DNA from 4 places in the Shewanella sp. UCD-FRSSP16_17 genome. Region 3 is predicted to be linked to each of the others. Evidence: predicted binding sites of a transcription regulator. Region 3 holds the regulator's gene; each other region holds the start of a gene.
The links. The regulator sigma-54, encoded in region 3, starts transcription at its own class of promoters, with help from an activator protein. The targets are predictions, from matches to a motif close to GTTGGCACGNNNNTNGNNT.
Positions count from the first base shown of each region.

Region 1: the regulator sigma-54 is predicted to act here: its motif matches at 4,383-4,401, upstream of flgF (flagellar basal-body rod protein FlgF).
Region 2: the regulator sigma-54 is predicted to act here: its motif matches at 5,848-5,866, upstream of A9267_RS00815 (YccF domain-containing protein).
Region 4: the regulator sigma-54 is predicted to act here: its motif matches at 4,000-4,018, upstream of A9267_RS06260 (CmpA/NrtA family ABC transporter substrate-binding protein).

Region 1 is NZ_LZFV01000002.1:157,695-165,288, forward strand. Features, by position in the region: gene flgJ (flagellar assembly peptidoglycan hydrolase FlgJ) at 1-953, opposite strand, end outside; gene A9267_RS05585 (flagellar basal body P-ring protein FlgI) at 971-2,083, opposite strand; gene flgH (flagellar basal body L-ring protein FlgH) at 2,094-2,768, opposite strand; gene flgG (flagellar basal-body rod protein FlgG) at 2,792-3,580, opposite strand; gene flgF (flagellar basal-body rod protein FlgF) at 3,592-4,335, opposite strand; gene flgE (flagellar hook protein FlgE) at 4,542-5,906, opposite strand; gene flgD (flagellar hook assembly protein FlgD) at 5,982-6,752, opposite strand; gene flgC (flagellar basal body rod protein FlgC) at 6,777-7,193, opposite strand; gene flgB (flagellar basal body rod protein FlgB) at 7,196-7,594, opposite strand.
Region 2 is NZ_LZFV01000001.1:187,069-194,662, forward strand. Features, by position in the region: gene hppD (4-hydroxyphenylpyruvate dioxygenase) at 1-1,012, opposite strand, end outside; gene A9267_RS00795 (homogentisate 1,2-dioxygenase) at 1,088-2,248, opposite strand; gene A9267_RS00800 (LysR family transcriptional regulator) at 2,525-3,439, shown strand; gene A9267_RS00805 (sulfurtransferase) at 3,709-4,620, shown strand; gene A9267_RS00810 (EVE domain-containing protein) at 4,677-5,135, shown strand; gene A9267_RS00815 (YccF domain-containing protein) at 5,362-5,775, opposite strand; gene A9267_RS00820 (1-aminocyclopropane-1-carboxylate deaminase) at 6,055-7,038, shown strand.
Region 3 is NZ_LZFV01000024.1:203,773-211,366, reverse strand. Features, by position in the region: gene A9267_RS12380 (calcium/sodium antiporter) at 1-82, shown strand, start outside; gene A9267_RS12375 (KpsF/GutQ family sugar-phosphate isomerase) at 151-1,128, shown strand; gene kdsC (3-deoxy-manno-octulosonate-8-phosphatase KdsC) at 1,130-1,693, shown strand; gene lptC (LPS export ABC transporter periplasmic protein LptC) at 1,690-2,250, shown strand; partial or broken gene lptA (lipopolysaccharide transport periplasmic protein LptA) at 2,315-2,860, shown strand; gene lptB (LPS export ABC transporter ATP-binding protein) at 3,055-3,786, shown strand; gene A9267_RS12350 (RNA polymerase factor sigma-54) at 3,991-5,475, shown strand; gene hpf (ribosome hibernation promoting factor) at 5,500-5,787, shown strand; gene ptsN (PTS IIA-like nitrogen regulatory protein PtsN) at 5,790-6,233, shown strand; gene rapZ (RNase adapter RapZ) at 6,230-7,075, shown strand; gene A9267_RS12330 (HPr family phosphocarrier protein) at 7,078-7,350, shown strand.
Region 4 is NZ_LZFV01000002.1:317,886-325,479, reverse strand. Features, by position in the region: gene A9267_RS06275 (OadG family transporter subunit) at 359-607, shown strand; gene oadA (sodium-extruding oxaloacetate decarboxylase subunit alpha) at 624-2,417, shown strand; gene A9267_RS06265 (sodium ion-translocating decarboxylase subunit beta) at 2,433-3,563, shown strand; gene A9267_RS06260 (CmpA/NrtA family ABC transporter substrate-binding protein) at 4,210-5,574, shown strand; gene A9267_RS06255 (ABC transporter permease) at 5,604-6,593, shown strand; gene A9267_RS06250 (ABC transporter ATP-binding protein) at 6,618-7,460, shown strand; gene A9267_RS06245 (alginate export family protein) at 7,505-7,594, shown strand, end outside.

The DNA.
Region 1 (7,594 bases), on a different contig from region 3:
GCAGGTTCTGCAGCCACTTTTTTGGCCTCTTGGTAACGTTCACCATTGGCAATAAAGGACACAAAATCATTAAAGCTTTGTTCAATACTGTCGTACATTCTAAAGTCAGCTCTTTGTTTAACAGCCTTGCCTTGCTCATACTCCAAGGTGTTCACCGATGTCTTATCACCCTGCCAGCGAGTATCGGCTTTAATGTTAAACAGGTTATTACTAGCCGTGCCGTCTTGACGTCTGATCATTTTCTGACCCCAGCCTGTTTCAAGTGCTGACTGAGCAAGCAACACTTCAGGTGTTGTTCCCAGGGCTTTAGCTGCTTTTTCAGCATGGGGATAAAGCGTATTAACAAAATGCGCAGGGTTGCTAAATTCAGACGGCGCTTTATTGACTGATTGCGGCAATTGATTGCCATTAGCGGCAACTGAAGTACCCTTTTCGCCTGCCAGAATTTTCGCCATTGCTTGCTCATCGATAACCGAGTGATGACTGGCAAGCTGATTAACATTTACTACTGGTTTATTGGGTGTTTTTTGCGCAAATGACGCTATTGGACTGACCGCAATATCTGCTGATTTGTTATCAAATAAACCATGTTGAATGTTTGCATCAATATCGCCACGAAGGACAGAGGCAGGCTTAAATGGTGTATCTTGAGGTGATAATTGCTGAACCATTAAATCAGCAATGCCCAGCATACCTTTATCAGACAAGTCCACTGACATTTGTTGATCACGCATGTTCTCAAAAAACTCAGTGGTTTGACTGTTCATTGGACTGTCTGATTTAAAAGCTGCGTTAGCATCACGCATGCTTTTCATCAGCATTTGAATAAAGATACCTTCAAACTGTTTAGCGACTTCTTTAAGTGCCGCTTTCTCGTCTTTCTGAGCCTGAGAACGTAATGAATCTAGTCCTCCTAGATCCAGAAAGTGCGATGAATTTGACAGCTTTTCCATAGTCGTACCGACAATATTTAGATGATGATAAGTTCACCATGCAAAGCGCCTGCCATCTTTAACGCTTCTAATATTGCAAGCACATCAGAAGGCGCTGCGCCAACCAGGTTAACTGCACGTACAAGCTCATCTAATGTCGTACCAGGGTCAAACAAAAACATACGACTGTCTTCTTCAGCAACATCAATTGTGCTATCTGTAGTGACAACCGTTTGACCATTTGCAAATGCATTTGGCTGCGAAACTTGCGTTGCTTCTGCAATGGTGACCGTTAATCCGCCATGCGTCACAGCTGCAGGCATTAAACGCACATTTTGGCCAACGACAATGGTGCCAGTGCGTGAGTTAACAATCACTTTCGCAGATTCATCAGCTATCTCGACTTCAACATTTTCTAATGTCGCTAAAAAAGAAACTCGCTGTGATGCATCACGAGGCGCACTGACTTGAATAGAGGTTGCATCTAACGCTCTTGCCATACCTGGACCTAAAAAGTCGTTAATTGCATCTGCCATACTTTTAGCGGTAGAAAAATCTGAACGACGTAGGTTAAAAGTTAGATGATCCCCTGTCGCAAATGGACTCATCACACTGCGTTCAACAATCGCGCCACCAGGAATACGCCCAACTGTTGGCGTATTTTGAATCACTTGCGAACCATCTAAACCTTCTGCACTGAAACCACTAACCACTAGACTACCCTGTGCAATAGCGTAAACATTGCCATCAACCCCTTTTAAAAAGGTTTGCAGTAAAGTACCACCACGTAAGCTTTTTGCTTCACCTAAACTCGATACGGTAATGTCAATATTTTGACCGGGCTTAATAAATGCTGGCATCTCTGCATGTACCGCTACCACGGCCGCATTCTTGGTTTTAGGGTTCACATTATCAGGTAAATTAATGCCAAAGTTTTTCAGCATGGTTCTGAATGTTTGTTCAGTGTATTTGGTTTTTTCACCAGTGCCGGGCAAACCAACCACAAGGCCATAACCAATCAGTTGGTTACTACGTACACCTTGAACGTTGGCAATATCTTTAATTCGCTGTGCTTGAACTGGCGCAGAAAATACCGTTAATGCAACTGAGGCGGTAAGGGCAATGGAAATAAATAAAGATGAAATTTTCATGGCATACTCCTTAGAAAGGCCACCATTCGCTCATAAAGAATGAGCTTAACCACCCTACTTTTTGAACATCTGCAAATGTACCCGTTCCGCTATATTGAATGCGGGCATTGGCTACTCGAGTTGACTGAACTGTATTCTCAGGAGTGATATCTTGACTTCTTACCATGCCTGTAACACGAATAAATTCATCGCCATTGTTAATCGAAATCCATTTTTCACCACGGATAACCAAGTTGCCATTACTGAGCACTTGCATCACGTTAGCTGAGATACTGCCATCAAGGCTGTTAGATTGGTCAGCATCAGCTTCACGCTTGGTGTCCATCGCATCAGAATAACGTAAATCAAGTGGTACACCTTTAATGGTCACATTGCCGCCACCAGCATAGATAGGGTCAACACTCAAATTAGAGTCTTTTTTGATTTCGTTATTGGCGCTTTTTTTAGCTTGAGTCGATTCATTTAACAACACTGTGATAATGTCACCGACTTTATGTGCTCGTATATCTGAATATAAGCTCGACGATTGATGGTCCATGTAAATCGACCCCGTCGACACCATTTTAGTTGGTGGTGCTTCTGGATACACTGGCGCATAAAATGGATCATCAGGTATAGGTTTTTGTTGCGTTGAACTACAACCGGCAATGAAAATAACGGATGCTAACGCTAGGTATTTATTCATAATCCAGTTCCTTTCAATAACAGTTATAGGTTCTGAGTCACGTAAGACATCATCTGATCAACAGCTGATATCACTTTAGAGTTCATTTCGTAAATACGCTGACTTTGAATCAGGTTTACTAGCTCTTCAGTCACATTAACATTTGATGTTTCTAATGCCCCTTGGCGAATAGCGCCTAAGCCATCTAAAGAAGCTGTGCCCTGAATAGGCGTTCCACTTGCGCCAGTTTCGGTATACAAGTTTTGCCCTAATGGATCTAACCCTGATGGATTAATGAAATCGCTCATGGCTAACTGTCCAACAACTGTGCTTTCTGTCGCGCCAGATAATTTTACGGATACTTCACCTTCGGCAGAGACTGTAATTGAAGTTGCGTCATCAGGTATGGTGATTGACGGTTGCACGACATAACCAGAACCTGGAGTCACAATCTGGCCATTTTCATCTAAGCTAAATTGACCATTTCGGGTATAAGCAGCGGTGCCATCAGGCATCTCGACTTCAAAAAATCCAGGGCCTTCAATCATTAAATCTAAAGAGTTATCAGTGGTTAACATGTTACCTTGGGTGAACATTTTTTGAGTTGCCACGACCTTAGTACCGGCACCAATGTTCAAACCATTCGGCAGCTTAGTATTATCAGCACTTATACCACCAGCTTGATTGACTGTTTGATATAGCAAGTCTTCGAATACTGCACGGCTTTTTTTGTAGCCTACGGTGCTCGCATTCGCCACGTTATTAGAAATAACTGCAATATCGGTTTGTTGGGCATCTAAGCCTGTTTTACTGATCCATAAAGCGGGATGCATAATTATTACTCCTAACTCACTCTCATTAAGGATGATGAAGCACGGTCTAGCTCTTCGGCATTTTTCATCATCTTCACTTGCATTTCGTATTGACGCTGGATATCAATTAACGCCACCATTTCTGAAACAGCGTTAACATTACTGCCTTCAACAGCCCCTGTTTCGATATTCACATTAGGATCGTTCGGCGCATTTAAGCCCGAAGTCAGCCTAAATAACCCATCTTCACCACGCATCATTTCTTCATTTGATGGATTAACTAATTTAATTCGGGCCACTTCTTCAACCACATCCGCAGTTGCGCCCTGAGGTCTTACAGAAATAATGCCATCAGGCGAGATTTGAACTTTGTCGATTGGTAGTGGCAAAACTATCGGTCCAGCCTCTCCCATAACAGGGTTGCCTCGACCATTAGTTAATAAGCCTGTACTGTCAAAACTTAGACTACCGGAGCGGGTATACGCTTCGCCGCCATCAGCACCTTGCACTGCAATCCAACCTTTATCTTTAATCGCAATGTCTAAATCACGACCCGTAGTTTTAATTGGGCCTGAACTAAAATTTTGCCCAGGGCTTTCAGTCATAGAAAAGACACGTGTCGGTAAGCCTTCCCCAAATGCTTGCATAGAGCGAGCTTGAGCCAAATCAGCTTTAAAACCATCGGTATTCGCATTGGCTAAATTATTGGCACGAACAGCCAAAGCATTCATATTTTGCTTTGCCCCACTCATGGCAACATACAGTAATTTGTCCATCTGCCGCTCCGTCAAACTTTTTACATAACTAAAGATATAACTAGAACTAGCAATGAGTGTGCCAATATATAAATTGTGAATAGAGAATGGCTAACTAAATGAAATGTATTTGAAAAGCAGGAAGTGAAAAGAAAAACAATAAGAGGCAAAAAACGAAAAGGCAAAGAGTTGCCGTTGCGGCAACTCTTTGTCAAAACAAGTCAAACTTATCGAATTTGAAGAATCGACTGATTTAACGTGTTATTCACTTCAAGTGTACGAGAGTTCGCTTGGAAGTTACGTTGTGCAGAAATCAAATCCACTAACTCAGTGGTCAAATCAACGTTAGATTGTTCAAGTGCTGATGAACGAATACTACCAAAGGTACCACTATTTGCTTCACCTGCTAGCGCTGAACCAGAATCTAAGCTGGCTTTCCAAGAAGTATTACCCACTTGGGTTAAACCTTGCTCGTTAGCAAAACGAACCAAAGCAACTCGAGCTAATGGTTCAGTCGAACCGTTACTGTAACTTGCTGTCACTAAGCCATCTTCGCCAATACCTACGTTAGTCAAACGACCGACGGTTGTACCATCTTGAGTTAACTCAGTCACTTCAAATGGAGATGCATATTGAGTTGGGTTATTAAATCCAACGGTGACTTTTTGACTGCCATCAGCGCCAGGGCCTAATACGTTAGCACCATTAACACCCAGCTCAACAGTTTCAACCACCGCAGGATCTGAGCCTGTATATGCGCCCGCATCATTGAACTTTAATACCGAGCCTTTCCAACCTGATGCATTTTCAGCAAACCTTGTCGTATCAGCAACACCGTCACCAGTCGTATCAGCGCCGTATGAACCACCATTTGCTTGGTCAATATCAACTTGTTTGCCATCTACAGCATAGAATGCAACCCAATTACTTTCACCGGTATAAGCCCCTTCTGTCGGCTTAACAAAATAGGTGGTCATAATGTGCGATTCACCAAGTGAGTCATAAATCGTCACTGAAGTCGATTTATTAAACGTGTCAGGATCGTTGGGATCAAAGTTAGCAGGATCTAATGGCGTTTCACCCACATCAAGGTTCATTTGTAGGCCAATATTCTCAGTTTTTACTGGGCTACCTGCCGTATCAGGGATCTTAATTGGTTGAGTCGTCGTTAAACTAACCGAGGTAGAGTTACCGTCAGCATCGACTGGGAACCCTTGTAAATAGTTACCAGCTGAATCAGTCATGTAACTTTCTGAGTTAACTTTAAATGCGCCAGCACGAGTGAATGCGTGATCTTGAACTCCCACACCTGATGATGTCACAAAGAAACCACCGCCACTTATCGCCATATCTAAAGAGTTACTAGTAAACTGTAAACTGCCTTGCTGAAATTGCTGTGCAACCTGTGTCGTTGTCGCACCGCCACCGACAGCAGTTTTGCTGTTTGAGAAAATTGAATTAGCATATACGTCAGCAAACTCGGCACGAGATTCTTTAAAGCCTACGGTGTTAACGTTAGCAATGTTATTCGCAGTGGTATTGAGATCTTTTTGAGCTGCAGAAATACCACTCAAAGCAATGTTAAACGACATAATTCACCCCTTTCCTACTCATTCTGTTTGTTTTACTGACTGCCACAGCTGCCAGCTTTAAATTTGATAAGCTAATTAACTTTCAGTGACAGCTAAGACATCTGACAACTGAATACCACCAATACCACGTAGGTTTAATATTGCCCCTGTTGTGGTGTTACCCAGTGACACGCTCGTCACATGCGCATAGGTCGATACTGCTAAATCTTCTGATTTTCCATCAATTTTGCCGTTCGCTTTTATCGCGTAATTGCCTTCAGGAGCTGGGTCGCCATTTTTATCTAGCCCATCCCATGACACATCAATGTTACCGCCAGCAGAGCCGTCAACTTCAAAGGTTTTAATAACTTGGCCACTTTCATCTTCAATACTGACTGTTATCGTATCGATAGAAGTTGGTGTACTTATCACGCCATTGACTTCTGGACTATCTGACGATATGTGCCCCGTATCAGACGGAATTAACACTTTACGGCCTACTAAACTTGAAGCCTGCAGCGCCTGACTCGAACTCGTTAAGTTATTTAAGTTGAGAATTTCTTCATTCAACTTGGCAATACCGTCAACGGTTGAGAATGATGCCATTTGCGAAATCATTTGATCGTTTTCAACAGGCTTAAATGGATCTTGCATTGATAACTGTTGACTCAATAAAGCAAAGAAATCTGATTGAGTCAGTTCCTGGCTATTAGGTTCAGGTGTTTCTGGCTCTCCTTGTAAGGCCACACTGTCTAAAAATGCATTCCCCGTACTGGCTGTTTCTTGTGTATTGGATGCAATACCAGTACTACTAGCAGATTGAGTCTGTGGTAAAGACTGACTGCTGTAAGGATTAATGAGGCTCATCTTTTACCCCCCACAAAATTCATATTACTTACCCATACGAAGTGTTTGTTGCAGCATAGATTTTGCCGCATCAGCCACTTGGACATTCATTTGATAAGAACGAGATGCTGAAATCATATCCGCCATCTCTTCCATCACATTGACATTCGGTTTGTAAATAAAGCCGTCACCATCAGCCATAGGATGATCAGGAGAAAACTCCTTTAATAACGGTTTATCACTTTCAACAATGCCCTTAACACTGACACTGTGAGAACTATTTTGCTCATGGCTTGCTTTGGCCATTTCGGCTTCAAAAATCGGGTGACGAGCCTTATAAGTTTGATCAACACTACTGGAAACTGAATCAGCATTGGCAATGTTACTGGCGGTAGTATTAAGTCGCACTGATTGTGCTGACATACCAGAACCCGACACATTAAAAATATTAAATAGACTCATGATTAATCACCTCTAATAGCTTTACGCATGCCTGAGAACTTGCTTTCAAGAAAACCCAGTGACATTTGATATTCCAAGGAATTCTGCATAAAGGCCGCTTGTTCTTGTTGAGAATCAACGGTGTTGCCATCACCTGTATCTGGTTGATTAGGCACTCTAAACTTTACGTTTTCCTGGCTTAACGCTTTCAAGTCGAAATGTTTGTCAGTTGTTTGACTCATCTGTAATCCACTTTGCTTAGCGCGTGCGCTGTTCATTGCAGCAGCAAAGTCGACATCTCGAGCTTTATAACCTGGCGTATTAGCATTGGCGATGTTGCTGGATAGCACTTCAGCCCGTTGTGCACGTATGCCCAAAGAGTATTGATGTATACCTAAACCATTTTCAAAATTAATCGCCAT
Region 2 (7,594 bases), on a different contig from region 3:
GCTCGATAGATTCAAACAAAGCTTTAAAGTTACCTTCACCAAAGCCTAGATTGTTCTTACGTTGAATGATCTCAATGAAGATAGGGCCAAATAAGTTTTTGGTGAAGATTTGCAGTAAATAACCTTCATCATCGCCATCAACTAAAATTTGGTGATGTTTAATGCGTTCACGATCTTCAGTCACTTGTGGCAACTTATCAAAAATCGTGTCGTAATACTCTGGAATAATATCTAGCGTTTTAATCGCAGTGCCTTCCATCGCATCAAGTGAGCCAACAATATCACGGCTTCTGAATGCTAAATGCTGCACACCTGGTCCATTGTACTCACCTAAGTATTCATCAATCTGGTTATTGTTGTTGCCTTTACCTTCGTTGATTGGAATACAGAAGCTACCGTCTGGTGAACGCAAAGCATAAGACACCAATGCCGTTTGTGCGCCGCTGATGTCAAAGTAACGAACTTCAGTGAAAGCAAAAATGTCTTTATAAAAGTTTGCCCATTTTTCCATGGTGCCTTTATAAACATTGTTGGTTAAGTGGTCGACTTCCATGAAGCCTTTTTCTTCAACAATCATTGGCTCGGCTAAATCTTCAAAATCATTTTTGTATATGTTTTGCGCTTCACCAAACACATCAATAAAGTAAATTAAGCTGTCGCCAATACCGTAAATAGCAGGGTAAGCCATATCTTTAGCTGCATCGTCAGCTGGTTTTGCACCACGTGCAACAGCTTCGTTAAAAGCAAATTCTGCATCTTCTACGCGCCAACCCATAGAACAAATAGCAGGGCCATGTGACTTAGCAAAGTCCGCCGAGAAGCCTTGCTTAGACTTGTTCAGTAAAAAGTTAATGTCATTTTGCTTGTAGTAAACAATATCGTTCGCTTTTGCTTTTTTAAGCATAGAAAAACCAAAGTCAATAAACACTTGATGCATAAAATCAGTGTCAGGGCTGGCAAATTCTGTAAATTCAATGCCTAAAAGACCAAGTGGGTTTGTTTCGCTCGCCATTGTGTTTTCCTTAATTTATTTTGCTTTTAGCGCCACTCTTTGGTGACGTTTGATTATGTAAAGGTGAATCAGTGTTTATGATTCAATCCAAGAACGGTTGTAATCGTCGCTCATGCAGTTTTTTACATGGGCGGTTAAATTCAGTGGTGCAAAAGTGTCGACCATAACGGCGTACTCATAAGTCTCAGTTTTACCTATTGAGGCTTCGGTTTTACCTGGTTGCGGTCCGTGGGGGACACCTTTTTGATGTAAAGTCATATAACCCGCTTCAATGCCTGTGCGGCTCATAAAGTCACCGTCGACGTAATACAACACTTCGTCGCTGTCGATGTTGTTGTGGTAATAAGGTGCAGGAATCGATTGCGGATGAAAGTCATACAGGCGTGGTACAAAGTTACATACGACAAAGTTATTAGCAGTAAAAACGATGTGATCAGACGGCGGTAAATGAATTTTACCAACCTTAGGTGCATATTCGGTGATGTTAAATGCCCAAGGGTAGACGCAGCCATCCCAGCCCACTAAATCAAATGGGTGCCACTCTAAAGTGGTGACTTGGTATTTATCACCAAACTTACTGACTAATGGGAATTCGCCTTGTTCAACTATTGCATCTTTAAGTAGTGGCGTGCGAATATCTCGCTCACAATAAGGAGCAGACTCAAGCATTTGGCCGTATTCATTTCTAAAATGCTTCGGTACTTCCACCATCGAGTAAGCTTCAATGACAAACAAACGGACATTCGTTAAATCATTAAATTTAAGCTGGTAGGTGGTACCACGAGGAATGACTAAATAGTCCCATTGTTTAACGGCTAACTCGCCGTATTCACTTAGGAGTGTGCCTTCTCCATTGTGCACAAATACAATTTCGTCCGCGTAAGCATTGCGGTAAAACTCGTGAGTATCTTGGGTTACCTTAGCGGTATACATCGCCACGTCAGCGTTATAAAAAATTTTGTTACGGGCACTAAAGAAGTTACCGTCACAATCTGCTTGGCGCGAATCTAATTTGTAGTTTTGGATTAACGAATCTTGCCAAGCTTCACCGTGATCTAATGCATAAGGCGCAACAGCCAAGGCTTTAGTTGGCATGTTGTGGTGATACTTATTGGAGTAAATATTTGAAAAACCATGAGTTGAAAAAAGCTCCTCACGGTAAAGCTCGCCTGATTCTTTTTCAAAAGCGATATGGCGTTTAGCAGGTATCTGACCTTGCTGAACATAAACCGGCATACTGACTCCTTAAATTCAAATATAAGCGATCGATTTCGTCATTGGCGCATTCTTTTTTGTTATTTGTATGTGCTAAATACATGCTTTACGCATCTGCAACATGGGTTTTCTAGCGCAATTAAATCAACCACTTTGTGATCTAGTTATCAATTTAGTTGCTAGTATGAACAAAAAAAAGAATAATAAAGCGTGTAACCCCATCAGATTTTTAGATGGTATTATTTTGTTTACAAGAGTGTCACGGCAACTGAACAGCAACTGAGCTTGGGGCGTACGATGAAAATTGATGTTGAAGCGTTTAATGTACTGCAAGTACTTGTTGAGGAAGGAAGTTTTGCTAAAGCATCCGAAAAACTACACAAGGCGCAATCTGCAGTGAGCTATCAAGTTAAAAAGCTCGAGCAGCATTTAGGCGTCGAATTATTTAATCGAGATCAGTATCGTGCAGAGCTCACACCAGAAGGACGCGTGATTTTGGCCGAAGGCCAGCGTTTGCTGCAGCATTTATCCAATATCGAGCATTTAGCCAGCCGCTTTAGCGAAGGTTGGGAGCCGAAACTTGAGCTCGTGATTGATGGCGCATTACCAATGGAGCCAATCATGACTGCCCTAAAACGCATGTCAGAGAATAATGTGCCGACGAAAGTGCAACTTAATATGGAATTTTTAGGTGGGGTGCAACATAGATTTGAGCAAGATAAAGCCGATTTAATGCTAGTGAAAGACTATATCGCAGCGCCGTATTTTTCTGCCACCACATTGCCCACTGTCACCAGTTTATTGGTGTGTTCAACCCAACATGCGCTAGCTAATAAAAGTAATGTGAGCTTGTCAGAGCTGCAGCAACATGTTGAATTAACCATTGAAGATTCATCACCCACAAAGCAGCGAGACGAACTGCAATTTGGCGGTGATAAAGTATTTTACCTATCTGGCTTTATCATGAAGAAAAACGCCTTATTAAAAGGTTTAGGTTTTGGTTGGATGCCAGAGTTTTTAATCAGTGAGTTAATTGAAACTCAGCAATTAGCCATTGTCGATTTTGTTGGTGGTCACCGCTTTCGATTTACCCCACAATTGGTGTCTACACTGGAGCGGCCGTTAGGGCGAGCGGGGCAATTATTTACCGATCTTATTTTAGAAGAGTTCGCATTGTTTGATAGTAAACAACATCAATCGACAGTCGTTTAACTTAGCATTCAAGTATCTACAGTCTCTCAATAAAAGCTTGTGAATAGCACGTCTTTATCGTGTTTTTGTATCCAATGACGTTAGGGAGCTGAAAGGCCGAAGTCGTGGCGTTTTGTTGCCATCTTTTGTGAAGCATATTGATTGGGAAGCAACTGCATATCCCAATTAAAAAATCTTTTGCAAGCCAGCTTAAACCTCACCTTTTCATTGTGTTAATGTATCAAAAACAATGAGTAGCAATTAGCTAATTAAAGCATGGTTGAAAATACATGAATCGAAAACCAATTAATTACCCGTTAATGTCCGTTAGCTGCTTGTATGAAAAATGCAATGATGACGCTGTGATGATTATTGATGTCAGTATGGATAAGGTGATTGGCAAAGAACCAATTATTTATGATGAATTAGTGACGATACCTAATAGTCATTTTCTTGATATTAACGTAGATTTAGTCGATACCGATAGTGCAGGTGTGTACTCATTTCCGAGCCAAAGCCAAGTGAATAAGGTTATCAATAAACTGGGTATTTCAGAACATTTAACCCTCGTTTTATATGATAATCAGGGAATATATTCGTCTCCACGTGCGTGGTGGATATTTAACACGTTTGGTTTGAGTAATGTGTTTATTTTAGATGGCGGTCTGCCTGAATGGATTAAACAGGGCTATCCAACTTCATCTGAATATCTAACTATTGATACGAAAAACGTAGAAGGCCCAGTTAATGTAGGCAGTGATGTGATCTCATTTATGGACTCTTGTTTTGATGCCCGTCAGCTTGTGTCAAAGCAAGAAGTGTTACTCAACCTCACTGATAAACAATTTAGTGTGATTGATGTTCGAGCTACTGCGCGTTTTAATGGCTTGGTTGATGAACCAAGACAAGGGGTGAGAAGCGGCCATATTCCTGACTCAATAAATCTTCCTTTTGCCAATGTGCTAAATGGTAATACATACAAGCGTCCTGCTGAATTGCGCCATTTATTTTCCAGCATATTACCTGAAGATAGTAAGCGGGTTGTATTTAGCTGTGGCTCAGGGATTACTGCTTGTATTGGCTTGGTAGCGCTTATATCAAGTGGTACAGATACAAGGTTATATGATGCTGCCTTATATGATGGATCGTGGAGTGAGTGGGGCAGTGATGCATCTCTGCCGATTGCAAAATCAAAGTTCTAAAAAAAGAAATTTACTACAACACTCATCAAAAGTAGTTTAAACAATAGGATTGCAAAATGGCGTATTGGTTAATGAAGTCTGAGCCAGACGAGTTCAGTATTGACGATTTACAGCAATGTGAAAACCAAACTGAACCTTGGGAAGGGATCCGTAATTACCAAGCGCGTAACTTTTTACGCGATGCGGTAAAAGTGGGCGATACGGTATTGTTTTATCATTCCAGTTGCAAAGTGCCGGGTATTGTTGGCCTGGCGACAGTATCATCTGAGCCTTATCCCGACCAGAGCGCTTTTGATAATGAGTCAAGTTATTATGATCCTAAATCAGATATTGAAAATCCGCGCTGGGTTGCTGTGGATTTAACTTATCGGCAAACCTTTAAGCAGATTATTACCTTAAAAACGCTTAAAGCTGATCCTCATCTTGCTGATATGGTATTAGTGAGTAAAGGGGCAAGGTTGAGTGTTCAACCTGTGACTGAAGCTGAGTTTAAGTACATTGTTAACTTGGCGTAAGTGCGCCAGTTTAATAAGTTTGTATTTAATAAAGAAAAACACCTTATATCTAAAAATATAAGGTGTTTTCGTTATAGCGCTTTTTATTACAGTGCTGTTATAACAGCAGTTTTTATTTCAGAGCTTTTCCTGAATTTTGCAAGGCGGCATGTTTCAATACGCTAGTTTTAAATAGGGCACTTTGTAATCGGGCGCTTTGTAATAAGTCATGTGTTAGCCACTCGTGTTAGTAGCTTTCTTTTGCCACAACGGTTTGGCCAATTGGTGTTAAGCTCAGTAGAGCGAGTTTTACGTGTTGTATTGCAAACGGAATACCGATAATGGTAACAAAACAAGCTACAGCATGGGTTAAGTGACCAATCGCGAGCCAAATACCACAGAATAAGAACCAAATAACGTTGCCAATCATGCCCAATGGACCAGTACCAATATCTTCAAATCCTTTTAAATGTTTACGGTTAACGTTTTCTTGTCCAAATGGCCAGAACGCCATTTCACCAATCACGAAGCAAGCACGGCCAAATGGAATACCAATAATACTGATAAAACACAATAAGCCTGCTAGCCACCATGCTAGACCCATTACAAATCCGCCCATGATGAACCATGCGATATTAAAAATTAATCTCAAGACTGACATTGGTGCTCCCTAAGTCATACAAAACTGGTTAATGAAATGACCAATATTCCATTGGTGATAATAATCACTAGAAAGCCAAAACTATGCCAATATTTTTATTAGCTTTTTCGTTTGTTTTAAGTGGTTGATAATTATTGATTTTATTTTGATTTGTTTAGAGGGTTAGAAGACATTACTTGACTTAGTTTGGGCTGTCGACAATTGATGATAGCGAAAATCGCTAATAGTTAGTTAAAATACCACTACAGACCATAACTCTTTATTTAAGCGACGTTACTTATGTTTGCAGCTGGCTCTAATGTATCTCTTGCGGATATCTCAATCGACACGCCCGTTGATAAAATGAGATTTGCTGAACGTGAGGTTTTTGTTAAGCGAGATGACTTGATTCATCCTGATTTTAGCGGAAACAAAGCCCGTAAGTTTCAATTCTTCTTGACCCAGGACTTTCCTCATATCAATAAGGTTATTGGATACGGTTCACCTCAAGCTAATTCATTACATTCACTTGCAGTGCTGGCTAAGTTGCGCGGATGGCTGTTAGATTATCATGTGGATCATATCGCTGATTATCTTAAACAAAACCCTCAGGGGAACTACCTAGCAGCGCTTAATAATGGCGCCAATATTGTCGAGAAACCTAAACATGTAAGCGGCAATCTTGATAGCTATGTGTCTGACTTAGCGACGCAAGCATCTGCGAATGAGATCTATATTCCTGAAGGTGGACGATGTGAGTATGCTGCAGAAGGGCTTGAAACATTAGGCATGCAAATTTTGAGTTGGATGCATCAGCAGAATATGACTAGATTAAATCTGTTTTTGCCTTCAGGTACGGGCACAACAGCATTATTCTTGCAACGATTTTTTAAGCGCTACCTTCCGCAGGCGAGTCAGCCTACTGTAACAGTTAATGTAATAACCTGTAGTTGCGTGGGGGGAGACAAGTACCTAACGCATCAGTTTAGTCAGTTAACATCACAGAGTGAGTTTCACCCGCATATTGTATCAAATGGCACTAAGTATCACTTTGGAAAACTTAATCGACAGTGTTATGACATGTGGCGTCGTGTGTGTGATTCTGGCATTGAGTTTGAGCTACTTTATGATCCTGTGGGATTTATTATGCTGGAGCACTTTTTAAATAAAGATTATAAAGCGGAAACTGTCGATAATACTTGGCCTGTTATGTATTTACACCAAGGTGGTTTATTGGGTAATCCAAGTATGCTAGCTAGGTATATACGCAAATATGGTCAATAAGTTAACTGTAGCTAAAGAAAGTTGTTTAAGTATTAGTGCTGGAAGTGAAGCGAATGGGGTTGTTTCATGTTGCTCAGTTCTAATAAACGTCCGGTAAAGTGTGAGAGGAAATACCGAGAAGCGATGTTTATTGAGTAACTGAGCAAATGAATAACGCAAGCGTTATGGAAGGTGTTACTTGTTAGCCGTTATCAACCATTTCATAAACTTTAACGCTTCAGTGCGCTTTGAAAAAGTTGTTTTAGTTTTACCTTGGCTGTCAGTAAAAGCTATTGAGTTTTTGTTTGATGATATTGAATTTACAGGGAAATTGACTGTAATTTCGTGACCATTAATGTTGTATGACATATGCCACACTCCTTTTTTTAATTTTCACCTATCTGGTGAGTAAGTAATAACAATAAATATCCTTAAGCAGTTGTGTTGCGTAAGTTTGGGCTTATTGAAGCTAATGTGTGTGCTTAAGTTAACTGTGCTTATTACACTGACAAGTCGTGTTGATTATTTATTTTAATCGCCAACTTACTTGCTTTGTCTAGTTGAACACAGGCATATG
Region 3 (7,594 bases):
GAAACAATTAACTCGCTGGCATGGCGCCATATTATTAGTCGTCTTTATTGCGTACCAGATTGTCTTATTTCAATCTCAATAACGGGGCATAAAGATGGGTCACTCACCATTGTTAAAGACTCATTAGCATTGGAAAAAAACGAGAAACATATGATAAATCAAACACAGTTGCGTCAATGGGGTCGTCAAGTCATTGATATTGAAAAAACAGCGTTAGATAACTTATATCAGTACGTTGATTCAGATGCCTTTGGCCAAGCTTGTGAACTAATTTTGCAGTGCAAAGGTAAAGTGATTGTCATGGGCATGGGTAAATCAGGCCACATTGGCAATAAGATTTCAGCCACCTTGGCCAGCACAGGAACGCCTGCATTTTTTGTTCACCCAGGTGAAGCAAGCCATGGTGACCTAGGTGCACTGGCTAAAAATGATATTATCTTAGCAATTTCTAACTCTGGTGAGTCGAGTGAAATTTTAACCTTGCTACCCGTTATTCAGCGCATGGGTGTTCCAGTGATTGCGATCACGGGTAAGCCTGAATCTAACATGGCGCGATTATCTAAACTGCATCTTTGCATTGAAGTACCAGAAGAAGCTTGTCCATTAGGATTGGCGCCTACTTCAAGCACTACCGCAACCTTGGTAATGGGAGATGCCCTAGCCGTCGCATTATTGCAAGCCAGAGGCTTTACTCGTGATGATTTTGCATTATCACACCCAGGTGGATCATTAGGACGTAAACTCTTACTTAAAGTATCAGACGTCATGCATCAAGGAAGCGATGTTCCGCAAGTTAATAGCCAGGTTTGCATCACTGAGTCACTATACGAAATATCCAATAAAGGACTAGGCATGACTGCCGTTATTGATGATAACCAACAGTTAGTCGGTATCTTCACCGATGGTGATTTACGCCGAGTGATTGATGCCGAAGTCAATTTACGCACCACGCCAATCTCACAAGTGATGACCCCTAATTGCATTACCATCAGAGCTGATATTTTAGCAGCACAGGCCTTACAAGTGATGGATGAAAAAAGTATCAACGGCTTAATTGTTGTTGATGAAAATCAACGCCCAATTGGCGCACTTAATATGCTTGATATGGTAAAAGCAGGAGTCATTTAATATGTCGAATAGTCAAGTTCATCAAGGATTATATGGCCCTGTATCAGACGATATTTGGCAACGCGCTAAAAAAATCAAACTCCTGATCTGTGATGTTGATGGGGTCTTTTCTGACGGGCGTATATATTTAAGTAACGCAGGCGAAGAGTTGAAAGCTTTCCATACCCGTGATGGTTACGGTATTCGATCGATTTTAACTAGCGGTATCAGTGTTGCCGTTATCACAGGCCGAAAGTCTGCCATTGTCGAAAATCGAATGACGGCGCTAGGTGTTAGCCATATCTATCAAGGGGTAGACGATAAGCTCACACCATTTAAAGAGTTACTCAGTATTTATAATGTAACGCCAGATGAAGTTGCCTATATCGGTGATGACATGGTTGATTTACCCGTTATGAAAGAAGTGGGCTTAGCTGTTTGCGTAGCAGATGGTCACCCATACGTAAAACAACATTGCCAAATGATCACTCGCATTAATGGCGGTAACGGCGCTTTACGTGAGTTAACTGATTTACTGCTTGTTAGCCAAGACAAATTCGAAACAGCCCACGGAATGAGTATATGAGCCGTACCACCCTCGCTATTCTCGGCTTCTTTGGTGCAGCATTAGTTTTATACTGGCAAGTGCAAGTGAAGCGTAGTCAAATGGAAGCCAATAAGCTTCCCGATCCCGCGCGTCCAGAATTCATCGCTAATGACTTACGAAGCACAGAATTTAACGAGCAAGGATTAGTACAAAGCCGGGTGTCAGCAAAACACATGGAACACTTTCAGCAAACCAATGAAACCCTATTCACTGAGCCTGTATACCTTATCTATCCAGAAAACGGCGAAGCTGAGTGGCAATTAACCGCTGAATTAGGCAAGCTTAATAAAGAAACTGGTAAAGTGGTGCTAGAAAAAAATGTTATTATTGATGCAATAAACATCAATGAACCAGTACAATCGCTAACCACAAGTATGCTTGCGTTAGATTTAAATACCATGATCATGACGTCTGATCGACAGATTAATGTCTCAGGACAAGATTTTAAAATACAAGGCTTAGGCCTTTATGCTGATTTAAATGCCGAAGAGTTAGAGCTTTTAAGTCAGGTAGAAGGAACATATGAAGCAAAGTAAAACACTGACATTTTCACTCAATAAGCTTATGAAAACAGACTTTATTAGAAAAAGTATTCTGGGTATGAGCCTAATGGGATTGAGCTTAGTGACAGTCACCGGCGTTCATGCCAAAGAAGGTGATTTACAACAAGAGCTTAAAGTTGCTGCCGTCAGCCAAAAAGCAGATATTAAAAACAACCAAGTGATTTTCTTCGGCCCAGTGAATGTGACGCAAGGCACCATTAATATTAATGCCGATCAATTACGTGCATTCAGTGAAGAATCGGGTGGCAAAAAAACCATGATTGCGACAGGTAATCCAGCCACATTCTCACAAGAACTCGATGATGGCCGTATCGGTACCGCAAGTGCAAACGAAATAAAATATGAGCTTTCGACCAGTATTTTAACCTTAAAAGGCAATGCAAAACTTGACCAAGCAGGCAGTCAGGTTACTGGCAATCTCATTAGCTATAATATTGATAAACAGCAACTGATCGCTGAAAGCACAGGTGAAGGAAAAGACAGAGTTATCACAATTTTTCAGCCAGAAAATTACCCTGACTTGAATAAAGAAAACGAAGAACTTGATAACTCAGACGAAGCGCCGTTAGAAAATAATGATTCGCTTGATAACCCAGATGCTGATACGACTGACAATGCATCTAACAATGTAACTGAGAATCAAACAGTGACTCCTGAGGCAAATGCTGTTGAAACTAACACTGATGCCCTCCTTGAATCAGTCACCCCTCAAGAATCTGATATTCAAAACTCAACCAATGCAGACATAACGACCCCTGCGGCAGAGCAAAAGCAATAATGACACAAATTACCTTAACAGCTGAGAACTTAGCAAAAAGCTATAAAAGCCGCCAAGTTGTCAAAAACGTTAGCCTAACCGTTAAAACGGGTCAGATTGTTGGTCTTTTAGGGCCAAATGGTGCAGGTAAAACCACAACCTTTTATATGGTTGTTGGCTTAGTCAAAAGCGATAAAGGTCGTATTTTGATTGATTCTGACGACTTGACTGCAGACCCAATGCATTTACGTGCTCGTAAAGGTATTGGTTACTTACCTCAAGAAGCCAGTATTTTTAGAAAACTCACTGTGCACGATAACATCATGGCAGTGCTGCAAACCCGTAAAACCTTATCGAGTGAGCAACGAATCGAAGAGTTAGAGCACTTATTAGAAGAGTTCAATATTACCCATATTCGTGACAGCCAAGGTATGGCTCTATCAGGTGGTGAACGTCGACGTGTAGAAATAGCACGCGCTTTAGCCGCCAATCCTAAGTTTATTTTATTAGATGAACCATTTGCGGGTGTTGATCCTATCTCTGTGATAGATATTAAGAAAATTATTCAACAACTAAAAAATCGTGGTCTTGGCGTATTGATTACCGACCATAATGTCCGTGAAACACTTGATGTATGTGAGCGTGCGTATATTGTCAGCCACGGAGATTTAATTGCTGAAGGTACGCCTGCTGAGATCTTAGACAATCAGCAAGTCAGGTCAGTATACTTAGGTGAGCAATTCAAGCTATAGTTAGCATTCTTTAGTGTACAAGCATGGCATTTTCGCGGCCAACCAGTCCCACTTTTTAGCGTTATACACTAGACTCAAAACGTAACGCTAATTTTTGGCAAAGTAGAACCCAAGTTCGGTTAAAGTCTAGCTAACACTTACAAAAGTGCTAGACCCATAACATTGTAGTCGCGATGATGAAATTCAATTAGGGATAAGCGGTAAATGAAAGCCTCACTCCAACTTAAAATGGGTCAACACCTGACAATGACCCCGCAGTTGCAACAAGCCATTCGCTTATTGCAACTTTCCTCTTTGGAGCTACAGCAAGAAATTCAGCAAGCACTTGACTCAAATCCTCTTCTTGAGCTTGAGGATGAGTTTGCCAAAGCAAAAGAACCAGTCAAAGACAATGCTCAGCAAACTGACACCGATTTTAGCGATAACAGCCAAGTCAGCGTAGAAAAAGACACCTCATCAGTCGATACCACAGAGTCACTTACGAAAGAGTCCATGCCTGAAGACTTACCAATGGATACCACTTGGGATGAAGTCTACACCGCCTCTCCTAACTCAGGTTCTGGCGCTGTAAGCCGTGATGACGATATGCCATTTCAAGGTGAAACGACTGAAGGTTTGTACGAACATTTAGAATGGCAAAAAAACTTAACCCCATTTTCTGAAAATGACCTCGCCATTGCGACAGCCATCATCGACGCAATTGATGATAGAGGTTACTTAACCCAATCAACAGAAGATATTCTCGATGCACTCGGTCTTGAGGATATTGAACTTGATGAGGTTGAAGCCGTATTAAAGCGTGTACAACATTTTGATCCAGTGGGTGTCGCTGCAAGAAATTTAAGCGAATGTTTGATGATTCAATTGGGACAATACCCAAGCGAAATCCCTTGCATAGAAAATGTAAAATTACTGATATCTGAACACCTAGATTTAATAGCAGGCCGTGATTTCAGATTACTAATGCGTAAAACCAAGCTTAAAGAAGATGATTTACGCGAAGCGATTCAATTTATCCAAACACTGAACCCTCGCCCAGGGTTACAAATTACTCCAATCAAAGATGAGTACGTCATCCCAGATGTCACAGTGTTTAAAAAGAATGGCCGTTGGGTCGTTGAATTAAACCCAGATAATATGCCTAAAATAGGCGTAAATCAGCAATATGCGGCCATGGCAAAAGGCTCAGCCAATCAAGCTGACAGCCAATTCATTCGCGGTCACTTACAAGAAGCCAAATGGTTTATTAAAAGTATTGAAAGCCGCAATGAAACCCTGTTAAAAGTGGCAAATTGTATTGTTCAATTCCAGCAAGGTTTCTTTGAGTTCGGCGAAGAAGCCATGAAGCCTATGGTATTAAATGATATTGCCGAAGCGGTAGAGATGCATGAATCGACCATCTCACGGGTTACAACTCAAAAATATATGCACACCCCTCGCGGCCTTTTTGAACTAAAATACTTCTTCTCTAGCCACGTAAGTACCGATGATGGCGGAGAGTGTTCTTCTACAGCAATCAGAGCCTTTATCAAAAAGCTGGTCGCCGCAGAAAACCAGAAAAAGCCACTTAGCGATAGTAAAATGGCGACGCTACTGGCAGAACAAGGGATCAATGTTGCTCGGCGTACGATCGCCAAATATCGTGAAGCAATGCTCATCCCTCCCTCAAACCAACGCAAAAGCTTATAAGCCTTTGTTATTGGAGGATGATCTATGCAAATTAACCTGACTGGACACCATATCGAAATTACTCAATCTTTACGTGAGTATGTGCAAACTAAGTTTTCAAAGCTTGAACGTCACTTCGAACAGATCAATAATGTTCACGTTGTGCTCAATGTACAAAAGTTACAACAGATTGCCGAAGCTAAATTGCACCTCAAAGGAGGTGAAGTTTTTGCCGTATCTCAAAACGCAGATATGTATGTCGCAATTGACGCCCTGATAGACAAATTAGACCGTCAGGTAATTAAACACAAAGAGAAGTTAATTAAACACTAACGATGGAACTTCGCACCATCCTGCAGCCGGCGTGCACTACCTGTGCCACTCCGGGCAGTAAGAAAAAGGTACTGGAACTTATCAGCAATTTAATGGCTGACCAGTACCCTACTCTATCTTCACAAGCTATTTTCGAAAGTTTAATAGCACGTGAAAAAATGGGTAGCACAGGTATCGGCAATGGCATTGCGATTCCACATGGGCGTTTAGACGACATTGAATCGCCGATCGCTATTTTGATCAAATGTGAAGAAGCTATCGACTTTGATGCTATTGATAAGAAGCCAGTAGACATTTTATTTGCCTTATTGGTTCCTTCTGAGCAATGTCAGCAACACTTAAGCACGTTATCAAGTATGGCTGAGAAATTAAGCGATAAACTCATCCTTAAAAGACTTCGAAAGAGTCATGACGCTACAGAACTGTATCAGGTTATTACTGCATGAAACTTGTCATCGTATCAGGACGATCGGGCTCAGGTAAGTCAGTTGCTTTAAGAGTGTTAGAGGATTTAGGTTATTACTGTGTTGATAACCTGCCTCTCCCACTGATTGGCAGCCTACTAGAGCAGCTAAAAGGAAATAACGAACTTGTCGCCATCAGTGTTGATGTGCGTAATATCGAAGAGCAAGGCAAAGTATTAGAGCAGCAAATCGCTTTGTTGTCCGACGATACCACGATCATTAGTTTATTTTTAAATGCCAATGATCAAGTACTGCTTAAACGATACAGTGAAACACGTCGATTACACCCGCTGTCAAAAAATCAAATCTCATTACAAGAAGCGATTCAACTTGAAGGTCGATTGCTCGAGCCAATCGCCAAAATGGTTGATCACTACATCGACACATCTCAGCTGAATATTTACGATTTGAGCGATCAAGTCCGACAAATTCTTATGGGCAGTGTTGATAAAGAATTAGTCATTCACTTTGAATCATTTGGATTCAAGCACGGTATGCCTACTGAAGCCGACTTTATGTTTGATGTCCGCTTTTTGCCAAACCCACATTGGGAGCCAGAGTTAAGACCATTAACGGGTCTTGATCAACCAGTACAAGAATTCTTAGGCAGACAACCCCTAGTCAATAAGTTCATCTGGCAGATTGAGAATTTATTTGATACTTGGATGCCGCACCTTGAGCGCAATAATCGCAGTTACCTTACCATCGCGATTGGCTGCACAGGTGGACAGCATCGCTCGGTTTATATTGCAGATCAACTCACACAGCGCTTCAGTAACAGTAAACACCAAGTTAGCGCTCGTCACCGAGAGCTAAACCTGTGACGATGAATATCTCCAGAGAAATCACCATCAGTAATAAACTTGGGCTTCATGCTCGAGCGGCAACAAAATTAGCTATATTGGCTACGGAATTTAAAGCCAGCATTACCTTGATTCAAGGTGACAAACAAGCCAGCGCTGCGAGTGTGTTAGGGTTGTTAATGCTAGAAAGTGGTATAGGGAAAGTGATTACTGTTCAGGCTGAAGGCCCTGATGCGCAGCAAGCACTAGATGCGGTTTGCCAACTGATTAACGACAAATTTGACGAAGAAAGCTAATCCTTTTATATGATTTAACGCTTTCAGGCCAACTCGTTGCTAGTTATCACTTACTAGCAAAACATTGAAATTTACGACTTTAAACCGCTAACAGCCATGCTTTATTAACCTCATATCCTACTCGGGAATACGCTTAAACTAAGCTTTTGCGCTGCTCAAAGCGCATTAAAACAATCAACGGCAAATTATCAACAACAAACAGTGATAGTTAACTATAATAATCTCATGACCCACACCATAACCT
Region 4 (7,594 bases), on a different contig from region 3:
AATTAAATTATTCTCATAAAAGTCTCATTTTAATTATCGAATTATCACCTATACCCTTTTAATTTTATTATTTTTGGTCTGACCAATTTACAAAGTGTTGGATTAATTGTTATAGATTAGTTATATTTTTCGTCAGTGAAGAATTTGATATAACTAAATTAGCTGGTTGATTAGCTTTTTTATAATCATAAATTAGTTAAGATAGACTGAATATTTATTCTGAATGCCGTTTGTGAATTAATGAATGCCTACTTTTGGTGCGTGAGTTAATTGCATATATGACTTCATTATTGGCGTATGTAATCAGAACGGATCCTGTGTGCAATGACTGATTGAACACTAAGACAAGAGAGGATGTATGACTTCAATATCTGAGCAATTATTTAACGCCTTAGGCGTGATGATAATGGGGATGAGCTTAGTCTTTATTTTTTTAAGCTTGTTAATCGTCGGTATCACTATCGTCGCCAGATTAACCAAGTCAGAGAATCAAGTTGCAGCAGCGTCGGCGCCAATAGCGCAAGCACCTGCATCAGCAGCGACACTTGACCCTAAGTTAGTAGCAGCAATCACTTCTGCTATTCATCAGTATCGTGCCAAAGATTAATAGTTTAGGAGTAATTATGAGCAAGCCTTTAGCGTTAACAGATGTAGTATTACGAGACGCCCATCAGTCTATTTTGGCAACACGCCTACGTTTAGACGATATGTTACCTATCGCTCCTTTACTGGATAAAATCGGTTATTGGTCACTTGAATCATGGGGAGGCGCGACCTTCGATTCATGCATTCGTTATTTAGGAGAAGATCCGTGGGATCGTATCCGAGAACTTAAAAAGGTCATGCCAAATACGCCGCAGCAAATGTTGTTACGTGGTCAAAACCTTTTGGGGTATCGCCATTATGCTGATGATGTAGTAACTCGCTTTGTGGAGCGTGCGCATACTAACGGTGTTGACGTGTTCCGTGTGTTTGATGCAATGAATGATGTTCGTAACTTAGAAACGGCTGTTAAAGCGGTGAAACAGGTTGGTGGTCATGCTCAAGGGACTATTTCGTTTACAACTAGCCCAGTTCATACCGTTGATACTTGGGTTGATATGGCTAAAAACCTTGAAGACATGGGTTGTGAGTCATTGTGTATAAAAGACATGGCAGGTCTACTCAAACCAATGGAAGCATTTGACCTAATTAGCAGACTTAAATCTCAAACGGATTTAACTGTATCTATGCATTGTCATGCTACAACGGGTTTAAGCACTGCAACTTATCAAAAAGCAATTGAAGCGGGTATTGATGTACTTGATACCGCCATTTCGTCAATGAGCCAAACATATGGACATTCAGCGACAGAAACCTTAGTCGCAATGGCTGAAGATAATGGCCGCTCAACTGGCTATGACATGGCGCTGTTAGAAGAAATTGCAGCTTACTTTAGAGAAGTTCGTAAAAAGTATGCTCGTTTTGAAGGTGCGCTGAAAGGTATTGATTCACGTATTTTACGTGCACAAGTGCCAGGTGGCATGTTAACCAACATGGAAAACCAGCTCAAAGAGCAGGGCGCTGCGGACAAAATGGATGCTGTATTAGAAGAGATCCCTCGTGTACGTGAAGATCTTGGTTTCTTACCTTTGGTGACGCCAACGTCACAGATTGTAGGTACTCAATCAGTAATTAATGTCCTAATGGGTGAGCGATATAAAACCCTAGCTAAAGAAACTGAAGGCGTATTAAAAGGTGAGTACGGTTCAACACCTGCACCAGTTAACGCTGAACTTCAGGCTAGAGTGCTAGACGGTGGTGAGGCCATTACATGTCGTCCTGCCGATCTTATTGCACCAGAGCTAGATAAGTTACGCCAAGAGTTGGCTGATATCGCTAAGAAAGACAATATTACTTTAGCGGCAGAAACTGATGATGATGTGATGACGTATGCGTTATTTAATCAAATTGGATTACAGTTCTTAACTAACCGTGGTAATCCGGATGCATTTGAGCCTATTCCAAGTGCTGATGATATTGCGGTTGTTGCTGATAAAAAAGACAAAGGGCCTGAAACCTATACCGTTAATGTCCAAGGGCAAAATTTTGTGGTGGAAGTCAGTGAAGGTGGAGATATTAGCCAAATTGTACCCACTTCATCAACGGCTGGTTCTCAAGCGCCAGCTCCGCTTGCACCTTTAACGCCGGCGAGTAATGAAATTAAAGTCACGATGAATGCACCGCTGTCAGGCAATATTTTCAAAGTGATGGTGAATGATGGCGACCATGTTAATGAGGGTGATGTGGTATTAATCCTTGAAGCAATGAAGATGGAAACCGAAGTTCGAGCAGAAACGACAGGTGTGATCAGAAATATCGCGGTTAAACAAGGCGATGCAGTTGCAGTTGGCGCACCATTACTGGCACTAGCGTAAGAGGTAGGAGATAGCATGGAAGGATTAATGGCCTTTTGGTCTGAGACAGGTATTGCTAACTTCGCACCTGATCAACTATTTATGATGGCAATTGGCGGGGCATTATTATATCTCGCCATTGCTAAAGGCTTCGAGCCACTTTTGTTAGTGCCGATTGGTTTCGGTGCTATCTTGGCGAATATTCCTAATGCGGGGTTTACCGACGAAGGCGGTCTACTTTGGTATGCCTACTATGTTGGTATTGAAACAGGCATATTCCCATTACTGATTTTCATGGGCGTGGGGGCGTTAACTGACTTTGGAGCACTGATTGCTAATCCGAAAACCTTACTATTAGGTGCTGCGGCGCAGTTTGGTATTTTTGCGACCTTGCTTGGTGCAATTGCATTAAATTTAGTGCCTGGGTTTGAGTTTACTATGCAAGATGCTGCGGCTATTGCGATTATTGGTGGCGCCGATGGCCCAACAGCCATTTTCTTAGCCTCTAAACTAGCCCCAGATTTATTGGGTGCAATCGCAGTTGCTGCGTACTCGTACATGGCGTTAGTACCGTTAATTCAACCACCAATCATGCGTTTATTGACTAACGAATCTGAACGCACCATTAAGATGGAACAGCTGCGTGAAGTCAGTAAAAAAGAGAAAATTATTTTCCCATTGATGGTAGTGGGAATGACCATTTTATTCTTACCAGCAGCAACGCCTTTAGTAGGGATGTTCTGTCTAGGTAACTTAATGCGTGAATGTGGCGTGGTAGATAGATTATCAAGCACTGCTCAAAACGAATTAATTAACATTGTCACTATTTTCCTTGGTTTAGCAGTGGGCTCTAAATTGCAGGCTGAAGAGTTTCTACGTATCGAAACCTTAGGTATTTTAGTCTTAGGAGCTGTCGCATTTAGTATCGGCACAGCTGCTGGTGTGTTGATGGCTAAACTGATGTCTAAAGTCTCAGGTGGTAAGATTAACCCATTGATTGGTGCAGCTGGTGTATCTGCTGTACCTATGGCCGCACGTGTTGTGAATAAGGTTGGTTTAGAGTCAAACCAACAAAACTTCTTATTGATGCATGCTATGGGACCAAACGTCGCTGGTGTACTGGGTAGCGCTGTTGCTGCTGGTGTATTGTTGGCTGTTCTAGGTTAATACCTTGCGTTAACTCTGTTTGTTGTAAATTATATTAAAGCCACTGCTAAGCAGTGGTTTTTTTTGCTAACACATTAGTCATATTAAGCCTGAGTTCATCGCTAGCTCATTGGTATAAACAGAAGATATACGCGTCTGTATCAGGGTTTTACTTTCTCACTCTCTCACTCTTTTCACTTAGCATTTAACTCATCACTCATAAGCCTTTCTTTATTTTCTTTCTTACTCGATTAGCAAGGCTTAAGGGACGTCGATTTATCAGCCTAATCCAATATTAAGGCTTGCATTGCTCCATTGTTGTTCAATCCAAAAAACGACTCGTATTTTATACCCATTTAGGTGCGATTTTATTTATCTTGCACTAAATTAGCACTACCCTTTATAGGTATGTTGATAGGTTATTTTAAAATTTGCGTTTAAAACAGTGTGTTACTAAGTTGGCACGTTAGCTGAATAGTAATGGTCACATATTGGCTGATTATAATTGTATTTTATTTATCCGTTTTTGATTGTTTTTGGTCTTAAACGTGAAAATTAATCATTTTCTAGTCGTAAATTAATTTAAGCAAAGGCGCTTGATTATTCCTTAGGGGGTAGTTAGCGCCTTTTTTGTTTTACCTATTTAACACTTAACAAGGATTTAAAGATGAATTGGAAAAAAGCACTTAAACAGACATTACTGGTGATGTCTTTTTCTGCCGTATTGCCAGCCATGGCTGAGGTCGGATTTCCAGAAAAGGAAGAACTGACTTTTGGTTTTATCAAATTAACTGATATGGCGCCTATCGCTATCGCTTACGAGAATGGTTACTTTGAAGAAGAAGGCCTATACGTCACGATTGAAGCCCAAGCTAACTGGAAGGTGTTATTAGACGGTGTTATTGATGGTCGCTTAGATGGCGCGCATATGCTGGCAGGGCAGCCAATAGCTGCCACTATTGGTTATGGTACTAAAGCGCATATTATTACGCCTTTTTCGATGGATTTAAACGGTAATGCCATTACGGTATCCAATGATATTTGGAAAAAAATGAAACCTAACATCGCTAAAAATAGCGATGGCAAACCTGTTCATCCAATTAAAGCTGATGCGCTGAAACCTGTTGTCGAGGAATACACTGAAGCTGGTAAACCGTTCAAAATGGGCATGGTATTTCCTGTATCAACCCATAACTACGAACTACGTTATTGGTTAGCTGCTGGCGGTATTCACCCAGGATACTATGCGCCTCATAAAGGTGACACTTCGGGTCAATTAGATGCGCAAGCATTTCTTTCTGTAACCCCTCCGCCACAAATGCCATCAACGCTTGAAGCTGGCACTATTTACGGATACTGCGTGGGTGAACCATGGAATCAGCAAGCCGTATTTAAAGGCATTGGAGTGCCGGTTGTTACCGACTATGAAATTTGGAAAGACAACCCAGAGAAGGTTTTTGGGATCACGGCTGAATTTGCTGAAAAATACCCTAACACGACGATTCGTTTAACTCGCGCCCTGATTAAGGCGGCTAAGTGGTTAGATGATAATAACAATGCCAATCGTCCAGCAGCTGTAAAAATCTTATCGCAATCTAATTATGTTGGTGCTGATTACGATGTCATTGCTAATAGTATGACCGGCACATTTGAATATGAAAAAGGCGATAAGCGAGCGGTTCCAGACTTCAATGTGTTCTTCCGTTATAACGCAACTTACCCATATTACTCAGATGCGATTTGGTATTTAACGCAAATGCGTCGCTGGGGGCAGATCTCTGAAGATAAACCTGATGATTGGTACAAAGATGTTGCTGCGAAAGTTTATCGCCCAGATATCTATGCTAAAGCTGCTCAATCCTTAATTGATGACAAAACCATTGATGCAAAACATTTCCCAGACTTTGCAACTGAAACTGGCTTTAAAAAACCTCAGCAGCACTTTATTGACGATATCGTGTATGACGGGAGCGCGCCTAATGCTTACATCAATAAGTTCAGCATTGGTTTAAAACAAGGCGATAAGCTGTAATTTACAGCTATCGAAGTGAGGATAGAGCTATGTCAACCATTGCAAAAATCACCCAGAGGCTTCCTATGGATAAGTCATCTGCCAACGTGTTGCTTTCGAAACTAGGTCAAATGAGTAAAACGTTACTGTTGCCCATTATTGGCTTAACCGTGTTCTTAGTCTTATGGTCTATCAGCGCAAATAACATCAACACTTCGTTGGGTAAGTTTCCGGGGCCAGTGGCTGTTGTAGCTCAGTTCGACTCGCTTTACCAAGAACATGTGGCTGAACGAGAAAAAGCGGCAGCTTTCTATGAGCGTCAAAAAGTGCGTAATGAAGCCCGCGTGGCAAAAGATCCAACTTATGTGCCAAAGACACGAGCTTATACAGGTAAAGAAACCTTTGTTGATCAGATTGGTACGAGTTTGATTACCGTGATGTCAGGTTTTTTATTAGCCGCGATTATCGCAATTCCATTGGGTATTTGGATGGGGCTGAGCAAAAATTTAAATGCGGCAATAAACCCTATTGTGCAGCTGTTTAAACCCGTCTCGCCATTGGCTTGGTTACCACTGGTTACTATGGTGGTGAGCGCACTTTATGTCTCTCCAGATCCTATGTTATCGAAATCGTTTATCAATTCGTTACTCACAGTCACTTTATGTAGTTTGTGGCCAATGATCATTAACACCTCAATCGGAGTCGCATCTATTGATACTGATTTATTAAATGTCAGTCGAGTATTGAGGTTATCAGCCTTTACTCATGTGCAGAAAATCGTATTACCAGCATCAATACCGTTAATTTTCACGGGGATGCGTTTATCACTCGGTGTGGCTTGGATGGTGTTAATTGCAGCAGAGATGTTGGCGCAAAACCCAGGCCTTGGCAAATTTGTTTGGGATGAGTTCCAAAACGGAAGTTCAGAGTCGTTATCTCGCATTATGGCAGCCGTTATTGTGATTGGGTTTATTGGTTTCTTACTAGATAGAGCAATGCTTGCACTACAAGCTTGGTTCTCATGGGACAAAGCCCGTTAATTTGGGACGCAAGGAGTAAATATTATGAGTGTATTTTTAGATATCAGTAATATCGATATGGATTTTCCTACCCCTAATGGTCCATTTAAAGCGCTTAAAGAAGTGAACCTGAAGATCAATAAAGGTGAGTTTGTATCGCTCATTGGTCATTCGGGCTGTGGTAAATCAACTGTACTAAATATCGTAGCGGGTCTTTATCAAGCCACACAAGGTGGAGTGATTTTAAACAGCGCAGAAGTAACTGAGCCTGGGCCTGAGCGAGCCGTTGTGTTTCAAAACCACTCATTACTGCCATGGCTGACGTCATATCAAAATGTCGAGCTAGCAGTTAAACAAGTATTTAAGAATAAAAAATCCAAAGCTGAAATTAAGGACTGGATTGAATACAACTTAAAGCTGGTACATATGGAACATGCAATGCATAAGCTTCCTAGCGAAATTTCAGGCGGTATGAAGCAACGAGTCGGTATTGCAAGAGCATTGGCAATGGAACCCGAAGTCTTGTTAATGGATGAACCGTTTGGCGCATTAGATGCACTAACGCGTGCGCACATGCAGGACTCGCTAATGGAAATTCAAAACGAGCTGAATAACACCGTTATTATGATTACGCATGATGTGGATGAAGCCGTATTACTATCCGATAAAATTGTCATGATGACCAACGGCCCAGCAGCGACGGTTGGTGAAATTTTAGACGTGAATTTACCAAGACCAAGAGAGCGGTTAGCACTGGCAGAAGACAAAGAATATAACCGTCTACGTGCTGAAGTATTGAAGTTCTTATACGAGAAGCAACGAAAAGTTGAGACTATTAATATTAGTAATTCATCAATTAGTAACGATGAAACTGCTAATGTTGGCTAAGATTACTCTGATGGACAAGATTTAATTACAACAAGGGAAATATGATGAGAAAGAATCAACTTGCGAGTTTTATCAATAAAAGGTTAGCAAAATCAGCGTTAACCATCATTGCTCCAGCATCTTTGGCATTGATG